One region of the Pseudomonas mohnii genome, then DNA from elsewhere that is predicted to be linked to it. Evidence: predicted binding sites of a transcription regulator. Region 1 holds the regulator's gene; the other holds the start of a gene.
What was found. The regulator sigma-54, encoded in region 1, starts transcription at its own class of promoters, with help from an activator protein. The targets are predictions, from matches to a motif close to ANTGGCATNNANNTTGCTNT.
Positions count from the first base shown of each region.

Region 1 (5,365 bases):
TTGCCACCTACAAAGGTGACGTGATCATTACCCAGGGCTCGATGAAGGTCACCGGCAACACCGTGACCATCACCCGCACGCCGACCGGCGATATCGACGTAGTGACCTCTGTAGGCAACCTGGCCTACTTCGAACAACTGCAAACCCAGGGCGACACCAAGCCTGTCCAGGGCTGGGGAGTGACCATCCAGTACCACGCCGCGCAAAACCGCGTCGTACTGATCGATCGCGCCAAAGTCATCGACAAGGACAACAACACCACCCAGGGCGAAAAAATCGTCTACGACACCGTCAAGAAGCTTGCGAGCGCTGGCCGAGCGACAGGTAACAAGGTCACCGAAGCGCGTCCGCGCATCGACATGGTGATCCAGCCGAAGAAGAAAACCGACGAGCAAAAGGCCCAGTAATGGCAACTCTGAAAGCTCAGCATCTGGCCAAGAGCTACAAGAGCCGCCAGGTCGTCCGTGATGTCAGCCTGTCCATCGACAGCGGTCAGATCGTTGGCCTGCTAGGCCCTAACGGCGCCGGCAAGACCACCTGCTTCTACATGATCGTAGGCCTGGTACAGGCCGATCAAGGCCGCGTACTGATCGACGACCTGGACGTCAGCCACCAGCCAATGCACGGCCGCGCAAAGGCCGGTATCGGCTATCTGCCGCAAGAAGCGTCGATCTTCCGCAAACTCTCGGTCGCCGACAACATCATGGCGATCCTGGAGACCCGCAAGGAACTCGACAAGGCCGGTCGCCGCAAGGAGCTGGAAAGCCTGCTGCAGGAATTCCACATCAGCCACATCCGCGACAACCTCGGCATGAGCCTGTCCGGTGGCGAACGCCGCCGTGTGGAAATCGCCCGGGCATTGGCCACCAACCCGAAATTCATCCTCCTCGACGAGCCCTTCGCCGGCGTGGACCCGATTTCGGTGGGCGACATCAAACAGATCATCCATCACCTCAAGGCCAAGGGCATTGGCGTGCTGATCACCGACCACAACGTCCGTGACACCCTCGACATCTGTGAAACCGCCTACATCGTCAACGATGGCCAATTGATCGCCGAAGGCGACGCTGCAACCATCCTGGCCAACGATCTGGTCAAGGAAGTGTATTTGGGCCATGAGTTCCGCCTGTAAGCACCGAGGTGTCTGGCTAGTCGACCGAGCGCTTGTCTCGATAAAAAATCAACACTTTTTTATTGTTACAGCGCTCTAGGCAAACACTTCAGTTTCAGGCATATAATTTGCTTATGTTTGGCGCTCCGGCGCCCTGTAGTGGATGGCGCATGTGCGCCGGCGAATAAGGTGTTTAGCCCCTGCCATGAAACCATCGCTAGTCTTGAGAATGGGCCAGCAGCTGACGATGACACCGCAGCTGCAACAGGCCATCCGCCTGCTCCAATTGTCGACCCTGGACCTGCAACAGGAAATCCAGGAGGCCCTGGAGTCCAATCCGATGCTCGAACGCCAGGAAGAAGGCGACGACTTCGATAACAGCGACCCCTTGGCCGACAACGCCGAACAGAAACCCAACCCCGACATTCAGGAACCCTCCTACCAGGAAAGCGCACCGACGGTTGATAACCTCGAGGAAGGCGACTGGAACGAGCGTATCCCCAACGAACTGCCCGTCGATACCGCCTGGGAAGACGTTTACCAGACCAGCGCCAGCAGTCTGCCGAGCAACGATGACGACGAGTGGGATTTCACCACCCGCACATCGGCCGGTGAAAGCCTGCAAAGCCATTTGCTGTGGCAATTGAACCTGGCGCCCATGTCCGACACCGATCGCCTGATCGCCGTGACCCTGATCGACTGCATCAACAATCAGGGCTACCTGGACGAGACGCTCGAGGAGATACTCGAAGCCTTCGACCCGGAGCTGGACATCGAGCTGGACGAAATCGAAGCCGTCCTGCACCGCATCCAACAATTCGAACCCGCCGGAATCGGCGCCCGCAACCTGGGCGAATGCCTGCTGCTGCAATTACGCCAGATGCCGGCCAAAACCCCTTGGCTCGCCGAAGCAAAGCGCCTGGTCACCGACTACATCGACTTGCTCGGCAGTCGCGATTACAGCCAGCTGATGCGCCGCATGAAGCTCAAGGAAGATGAGCTGCGCCAGGTGATCGAACTGGTTCAAAGCCTCAATCCGCGCCCGGGCTCGCAAATCGAATCCACTGAAGCCGAATACGTGGTTCCCGACGTGATCGTGCGCAAGGACAACGAACGCTGGCTGGTGGAACTCAACCAGGAATCGGTACCGCGTCTTCGGGTCAACGCCCAGTACGCCGGTTTCGTGCGTCGCGCCGACACCAGCGCCGACAACACGTTCATGCGCAATCAGTTGCAGGAAGCCCGCTGGTTCATCAAGAGCCTGCAAAGCCGCAATGAAACCCTGATGAAAGTTGCCACCCAGATCGTCGAGCATCAGCGCGGCTTCCTGGAGCACGGCGACGAAGCCATGAAACCGTTGGTCCTGCATGACATCGCCGAGGCGGTTGGCATGCACGAGTCGACAATTTCACGGGTGACCACACAGAAATTCATGCATACCCCTCGGGGCATATATGAACTGAAGTACTTTTTCTCCAGCCATGTCAGCACCTCCGAAGGCGGCGAATGCTCGTCCACGGCGATCCGCGCGATCATCAAAAAACTGGTTGCCGCGGAAAATCAGAAAAAGCCGTTGAGTGACAGCAAGATCGCTGGTTTACTGGAGGCACAAGGCATTCAGGTGGCTCGCCGCACCGTCGCCAAGTACCGCGAATCCCTGGGGATCGCGCCTTCGAGCGAACGCAAGCGGTTGATGTAGAGCCACGCCACAGCGTTCCAGTGGTAGATCATTTGATCTACCGCTTTATGCACTGGCAACGAAGGAGAAGCTGTATGCAAGTCAACATCAGTGGACACCAACTGGAAGTGACCGAACCTCTTCGCACCTACATCGGCGAAAAACTCCAACGGTTAGAGAGGCACTTCGACAAGATTACCAACGTACAGGTCACGATGACCGTCGAAAAGTTGAAGCAGAAAATCGAAGCCACGCTGCATATTCCCGGCAATGAAGTGGTCGCGAACGCGGAACATACCGATATGTACGCGGCGATCGACGCACTGACCGACAAGCTGGATAAACAACTCAAAAAGCATAAGGAAAAGACCCAGAGCCTCCTCCAGGGCGCTACCGGTCGTTAACACCCCCAACCCATGATCCGACTTGAAAGCATCCTGACCCCCGGCCGTTCCCTTGTGAACGTGCCGGGCGGCAGTAAAAAGAAAGCCCTCGAACAAATTGCCAACCTGATCGCCCGGGAAGTGCCGGATCTGGAGATGCAAGATGTCTTCGAGGCGTTGATTGCCCGTGAAAAACTCGGCTCGACGGGTTTTGGCAACGGCATCGCCATTCCCCACTGTCGCCTGAAGGGCTGCTCCTCACCCATCAGTGCCCTGATGCACCTCGATGCCCCCATAGATTTCGACGCCATCGACGGCGCACCGGTTGACCTGTTGTTCGTTCTACTGGTCCCGCAAGCCGCTACCGATGCGCACCTGGAACTTTTGCGCCAAATTGCCAGCATGCTCGACCGCAAGGAAGTGCGCGAAAAACTGCGCAGCGCCCCGAGCAATGAAGCCTTGTATCAGGTTGTCCTGGACGAGCAAAACGGTCAGTAACCATGCGCTTGATCATCGTCAGTGGCCGCTCCGGCTCAGGTAAAAGCACCGCCCTTGATGTACTCGAGGACAGTGGCTACTACTGCATCGACAACCTTCCCGCCGGGTTGCTGCCGGAACTCGCCGAACGCGCATTGATCCACACCGAACTGGCACAGCCGCTGGTGGCCGTGTCCATTGATGCACGCAACCTGCCCAGTCACTTGTCGCGATTCCCCGAATTGCTCGAAGAAGTCCGCAGCCGGCATATCCAGTGCGACGTTCTGTACCTGGATGCCGACGAAGAAACCTTGCTCAAGCGTTTTTCGGAAACCCGTCGTCGTCACCCGCTGAGCAGTGCCAATCGTTCGCTGGCTGAAGCGATCAACGATGAAACCAGCCTGCTCGGCCCCATAGCCGACCTTGCCGATCTCAAAGTCAACACCACCAACCTCAACCTGTACCAGCTGCGGGATACGATCAAGCTGCGCCTGCTGAACCAGCCGGAACCCGGTACAGCGTTCCTGGTGGAGTCCTTTGGTTTCAAGCGTGGCATGCCCGTGGATGCCGACCTGGTATTCGACGTGCGCTGCCTGCCCAATCCCTACTGGAAACCCGAGCTTCGGGCGCAGTCCGGGCTTGATCAACCGGTTGCCGAGTACCTGGCAGCCCAGCCGGACGTGGAAGAGATGTTCCAGGACATCTCCACCTATCTGCTCAAATGGCTGCCCCGCTTTGCCGCCAGCAACCGCGCCTATGTCACCATTGCCATTGGCTGCACGGGCGGACATCACCGCTCCGTCTACCTAACCGAACGCTTGGGCAAGACGCTGCAACAATCCCTGAAGAACGTCCAGGTTCGCCACCGCGACCTCAGCTAAAGGATTCACACCGCGATGCCTGCTCTGGAAATCGAAATCATCAACAAGCTGGGCCTGCACGCCCGTGCTTCTGCAAAATTCGTCGGAGTCGCCGGTGAATTCAAGGACTGCACGATCAGAGTCGGACGCACTCCAGAATCTACGGTCGACGGCAAAAGCATCATGGCAATGATGATGCTCGCGGCTGGCAAGGGCACCAAAATCTACATCAACACCGAAGGCGAAGACGCGCAAAAGGCGCTGGATGCGTTGAAAGACCTGATCAACCGCTATTTCGACGAAGGCGAGTAAACGCGTATCGAGGCCAAACCCGCTCGATAGCCCACAAAAAAAGGCGCACCCCCCATCAGGTGGTGCGCCTTTTTTGTAACAGGGGAGTTTAGCTGCCTGCCACCGTCATCCGCTCGATCAGTACCGATCCCGTACGGATATTGCTGCGCAGTTCCAAGTCATTACCCACGGCAACGATCTGCTTGAACATGTCACGCATGTTGCCGGCAATGGTCACTTCCTGGACCGCGAACTGGATTTCACCGTTCTCGACCCAATAACCCGCCGCGCCACGGGAGTAGTCGCCCGTGACCATGTTCAGGCCCTGCCCCATCAATTCGGTCACCAGCAGGCCACGCCCCATGCGACGCAGCAAGGCCGCCTGATCTTCATCACCATGGGTGACGAACAGGTTATGCACGCCTCCGGCATTCGCGGTGCTCGGCATGCCGAGCTTGCGACCGGAGTAAGTACCGAGGATGTAGGACACCAGCTCGCCCTTTTCAACGAACGGCTTCGCGTAAGTCGCCAGACCATCGCCATCGAAGGCCGCGCTGCCCAAGGC
Region 1 is NZ_FNRV01000001.1:4,433,208-4,438,572, reverse strand. Features, by position in the region: gene lptA (lipopolysaccharide transport periplasmic protein LptA) at 1-407, shown strand, start outside; gene lptB (LPS export ABC transporter ATP-binding protein) at 407-1,132, shown strand; gene BLV61_RS20580 (RNA polymerase factor sigma-54) at 1,317-2,810, shown strand; gene hpf (ribosome hibernation-promoting factor, HPF/YfiA family) at 2,885-3,193, shown strand; gene ptsN (PTS IIA-like nitrogen regulatory protein PtsN) at 3,206-3,670, shown strand; gene rapZ (RNase adapter RapZ) at 3,673-4,530, shown strand; gene BLV61_RS20560 (HPr family phosphocarrier protein) at 4,546-4,821, shown strand; gene pmbA (metalloprotease PmbA) at 4,910-5,365, opposite strand, start outside.

Region 2 (5,365 bases), 2.6 Mb from region 1:
CCGGTGCCGTTAAGCCCGACCACCAGCCCGTAACCGATCAATTGGTTGGAACGCACGCCGGAAATACTGGCGATATCCTTCAGCCGCTCGGCCTGAGCACCCAGCGACAAGGACATCAACAGCGCAGCTGCGATCAGGTGCTTGAAGTTCAACTTGCTCACCAAAAAAGCCACCTAGAAAGGGAACAGCGGGCTGAGGAAGAAACGGTCGAACCAGCCTGGCTGACTCGCATCGGCAAACGAACCGGTGCCCGAATAGGTGATGCGCGCATCGGCGACGCGAGTCGACGAAACAGTGTTGTCGGTAGCGATGTCATCGGCACGCACGAGCCCTGCGATCCGCACCAGTTCATCCCCGGTGTTGAGGGTCATCCACTTCTCGCCTCGCACGGCAATGATGCCGTTGGGCAACACGTCGGCGACGGTCACGGTGATCGAGCCGGTCAGGGTATTGCCCTGGGCTGCCTTGCTGTCGCCTTTGGTCGCACGGTCACCTTCGTAACTGGCGCTCAGACTCAGGTCGCCACTACCAAACGGGTTGTTGGTATTGGGCGTAGAACCGAACAGCGACGTCAGGCCGATGCCGGTCTTGCTGTTCTTGGCCACCTGCGAGTTGGCGTTTTTACTGGCCTGGGTCTTCTCGTTCAGGGTGATGGTGATGATGTCACCGACCCGAAACGCCTTGCGGTCGCCGTAGAGGTTCTGTTCGAAACCGGCCTGGTAGATCGAGCCGTTGTTCGCGGCAGCCGGCAGCGGCGTGCGCGGCAACACCGGGGCATAGTAGGGATCATTGGGCTTGGGTGTCGACGGCACACAGCCCGCGAGCACGGTGACTCCAGTCAATGCCAGAACGGAAACGAAGCGATTCATGACCCTACCTCACGGTGTTGCAGGCGGCCTCATGGCCGCCTCATAGACTTGATTACAGATTCTGCGTTACGAACGAGAGCATCTGGTCGGCGGTGGAGATCACCTTGGAGTTCATCTCGTAGGCGCGCTGAGTGGTGATCATGTTGACCATCTCTTCAACGGTGCTGACGTTGGACGTTTCCAGAGTGTTCTGCAGCGTGGTGCCGAAACCGGCCAGGCCTGGCGTACCGACTTGCGGCGCACCACTGGCGGCGGTTTCCAGGAACAGGTTGTTACCCACGGCCTGCAGGCCGGCCGGGTTGATGAAGTCGGCGGTTTGCAGGTTGCCGATCACCTGGGCAGCCGGGTTGCCGGCAACGGTGATGGACACGGTGCCATCGCGACCGACCGTGAAGGTCTGGGCATCGTTCGGAATGACGATGGCCGGCTCCAGGGCAAACCCGCTGGCGTTGACGATCTGGCCATTGGAGTCCAGGTGGAAGGTACCGTCACGGGTGTAGGACGTTGTGCCGTCAGGCTGCAGAATCTGGAAGAAACCGCGACCATCGATGGCCATGTCCAGCGGCTGCTCGGTGGTTTGCAAGCTGCCGGCGGTGAAGTTCTTCTGGGTGCCGACAATGCGCACACCGGTACCCAGTTGCAGGCCCGACGGCAGTTCGCTGTCCTGGGTCGACTGGGCGCCTGGCTGACGCTTGATCTGATAGAGCAGATCCTGGAACTCGGCGCGGTCACGTTTGAAACCCGTGGTCGACACGTTGGCCAGGTTGTTGGAGATGGTGGTCAGGTTCGTGTCCTGGGCGGACAGACCGGTTTTGGCAACCCATAGAGCCGGAAGCATTCGATTCTCCTCGTGCGCCTGTTTTACGGCGCGACGTTCTGATAGTTAGCTGATCTGCAAGACCCGAGCCATGGCCTGGTCGTCGTCTTTGGCGGTGTTCATCATCTTGATGTGCAGCTCGAATTGCTTGGACAAGGCCAGCACCGAGGTCATCTCTTCCACGGCGTTGACGTTGCTCGACTCGAGGAACCCGGACACCAGCTTGACGTTGGCATCGGCTTGCGCCGGCTGACCGTCCTTGGTGTGGATCGAACCGTCCAGGCCTTTGGTCATGTTCTTGATGTCCGGATTGACCAGCTTGATGCGGTCGACTTCGGCCATCACGCGCGGGCCTTCACCCATCGCGCGGATGCTGATGGTGCCGTCTTCGCCCACTTCGATCTGCTGCTCTGGCGGCACGGCAATCGGCCCGCCATTGCCGATGACCGGCATGCCGTTGCCGGCCCGCAATACGCCCAGGGCGTCAACCACCAGACTGCCGGTGCGCACATAGCTTTCACCGCCATCAGGGTTCTGCACGGCCAGCCAGCCGTTGCCTTGCACGGCGACATCGAGGTCGCGACCGGTTTCCACCAGGGCACCCGGTGAAAAGTCCGTGGCCGGGCGTTCGGACATCGCAAACGCACGCGCCGGAAAGCTGTCACCGAACACCGGCATCGAACGCGCCTGCTCCAGGTCTTTCTGGAAGCCGTTGGTGGAGATGTTCGCCAGGTTGTTGGCATGAGCCTTTTGCGCCAGGGCATTCTGGCTGGCGCCGGTCATTGCCACATAAAGGTACTTGTCCACAATCTTTCCTCTGCCTGCCGGACGTTTGCCGCCCACTGCTGTACTGATGAGCCACAAGCAATTTGCAGACCAACTTGTTCCTGGCACGGCAAGACCCGGCAAACAAAGGACTTGAGGGATTGAGCAGGCGCGGAGGGTTTGTATCAGAGACGAAAAACCGGCGGTGTTATGCCGGTGGGTGGCAAGGCTTGACCTGTTGTAGCAGAACAGCCCCCTGTGGCGAGGGAGCTTGCTAACTCGCCACAGGATCAGGCGTTGTCTTTGCCAACCTGATAATCACGCAACTTATTGGCAATGGTGGTGTGGGAAACCCCCAACCGCTTGCCCAGTTGCCGACTGCTCGGATGCTCGGAATACAGCCGCTCCAGCACTGCCTTTTCGAAGCGCCCGACAATCTCATCCAGCCCACCTTCGAGGGAAAAATCGCCAAGGGGCTGACGCACACCGTAATCAGGCAAGCGAATATGCTCGGCCTTGACCGTACCGCCCTCACACAGGGACACCGCCTGAAACAGCACGTTTTCCAACTGCCGAACGTTGCCCGGCCAATGGTAATGACTGAGTCGTTCCATGGCCGCCGGCGCGAGTTTTGGCAACGGGCAACCGATCTGTCGACTGGCTTGATCGAGGAAGTGCTCCACCAGCGGCGCCAAACCGTCGAGGCATTCGCGCAGCGGCGGGATGTGCAGCGACAACACGTTCAAGCGGTGATACAGGTCCTGACGAAACTCTCCGCGGGCGCACAACTCGGACAAATCGACCTGGGTCGCACAAATCACTCGCACATCGAGATAAACCTCTTCATCACTGCCTACACGACGGAAGCAACCGTCCTGCAGGAAGCGCAGCAATTTCACCTGCAAACGCGGACTCATTTCCCCAACGCCATCGAGAAACAGCGTACCGCCCGCCGTCAGCTCCAGCAGACCGAGCTTGCCTTCAGCCCGCGCACCTTCAAAAGCACCGGGGCCGTAGCCGAACAATTCAGTCTCGGCCATGGACTCCGGCAGACCGGCGCAGTTGAGCGCCATCAACGGTGACTGACCACGAGGACTGGCCAGGTGACAGGCACGCGCCAGCAATTCTTTACCGGTACCGGTTTCGCCCTCTATCAATAGCGGTGCATCCAGTGGCGCCATGCGACGCGCCTCACGCACCACCGCCGCCATCACTTTCGAGCTTTGGAAGATGCTGTCGAAGCCGCGCAGCTCCTGTTTGCGCACGTTATAAATACGCTCACCCACCCGGTCGGCGCGATGCAGCGTCAATACCGCACCGGCCATGGCTTCGCTGTCGTCATGCTCCGATTGCAGCGGCGCGATGTCAGCCAGAAACACGTCGCCCTTGACCTTGACCCGCAGCCCATTGATCCGCGATTTGTTGGCGCGCACCAACTCCGGCAAGTCGAAATCTTCGGCGTAACGCGACAGCGGTATCCCCGGCACCTCATCGACGCGCACCCCGAGCAATTGCGCAGCTGCGCGGTTGGCCGCCACGATGGAGCCGCCCATGTCGATCGAGAGCACCGGAAACTCCAGGGCGCCGAGCAAGGCATTGAGCTCCATGTGCCGACGCTCGCTGGGCATCAGCCCTACACGCTTAACGCCAAAAACCCCGGCGATGGCCTCGAATTTCGGACGCAAAGCCTGGAACTGAATGTTGATCAGGTTCGGGCAATGCAGGTAGATGGCGTTGCCATGCTCACCGCCCACTTCCCCACGAGCGACGTTAATTCCGTACCCCACCAGCAAGTTGAGAATGTCGCGCAGGATGCCAATGCGATTCTGGCAGTGGACTTTGATACGCATATAAAAGGCCTGATAAACGATGATTGACCTGTGGGAGCCAGCCTGCTGGCGATGGCGTAGCAACAGGCGATTTTGATGTCAAATGACACACCGCTATCGTCAGCAGGCTGGCTCCCACAGGGATAGCGCCCGATTTTTCTGATTAGGCGCCCAGATAGTCGTCAAGATTATGTGACACCTAAGGCCCTTTTCAAACCGGAAAATCTCAGCAGCTGCGCAACACCCGCCAAAGCGTAACGAAAACTTTACGATTTACGGGCGCTTTTCCTACATGCAACCCCAACCGCCTGCTGCAACGCTGCAATTCATGGGTTATTTCTAGGTCCATAGCAGGACATAACAAGAACGAAGCCCCCTCGCAGGAGAGCAGCATGAAGCAGACGCAATACGTGGCTCGCGAGCCCGATGCGCAAGGTTTTATCGACTACACCGCTGAAGAACACGCGGTGTGGAACACGCTGATCACTCGCCAGTTGAAAGTGATCGAAGGGCGTGCGTGCCAGGAATACCTGGACGGTATCGAAAAGCTCGGTCTGCCCCACGACCGCATTCCGCAACTGGGCGAAATCAACAAGGTGCTCGGTGAAACCACCGGTTGGCAGGTCGCCCGGGTTCCGGCGCTGATCCCCTTCCAGACCTTTTTTGAATTGCTCGCCAACAAGCAGTTTCCGGTTGCCACTTTTATTCGCACCCGCGAAGAGCTGGATTACCTGCAAGAGCCGGACATTTTCCACGAGATCTTCGGCCACTGTCCGTTGCTGACCAACCCTTGGTTCGCGGAATTTACCCATACCTACGGCAAACTCGGCCTGCAGGCCTCCAAGGAAGAGCGCGTGTACCTGGCGCGCCTGTACTGGATGACCATCGAGTTCGGCCTGCTGGAAACCCCGCAAGGCCGGCGCATCTACGGTGGCGGCATCCTGTCTTCACCGAAAGAGACCGTGTACTGCCTGTCGGACGAACCTGAACACCAAGCGTTCGATCCGCTGGAGTGCATGCGCACGCCTTACCGCATCGACATCCTGCAGCCACTGTATTTCGTCTTGCCAAATCTCAAGCGCCTG
Region 2 is NZ_FNRV01000001.1:1,816,915-1,822,279, forward strand. Features, by position in the region: gene BLV61_RS08560 (flagellar basal body P-ring protein FlgI) at 1-116, opposite strand, end outside; gene flgH (flagellar basal body L-ring protein FlgH) at 174-869, opposite strand; gene flgG (flagellar basal-body rod protein FlgG) at 922-1,707, opposite strand; gene BLV61_RS08575 (flagellar basal body rod protein FlgF) at 1,753-2,493, opposite strand; gene BLV61_RS08580 (sigma-54-dependent phenylalanine hydroxylase transcriptional regulator PhhR) at 2,742-4,301, opposite strand; gene phhA (phenylalanine 4-monooxygenase) at 4,673-5,365, shown strand, end outside.
Region 2: a site for sigma-54 is predicted at 2,548-2,567, ahead of BLV61_RS08575 (flagellar basal body rod protein FlgF). Genes of this name have one in related genera too.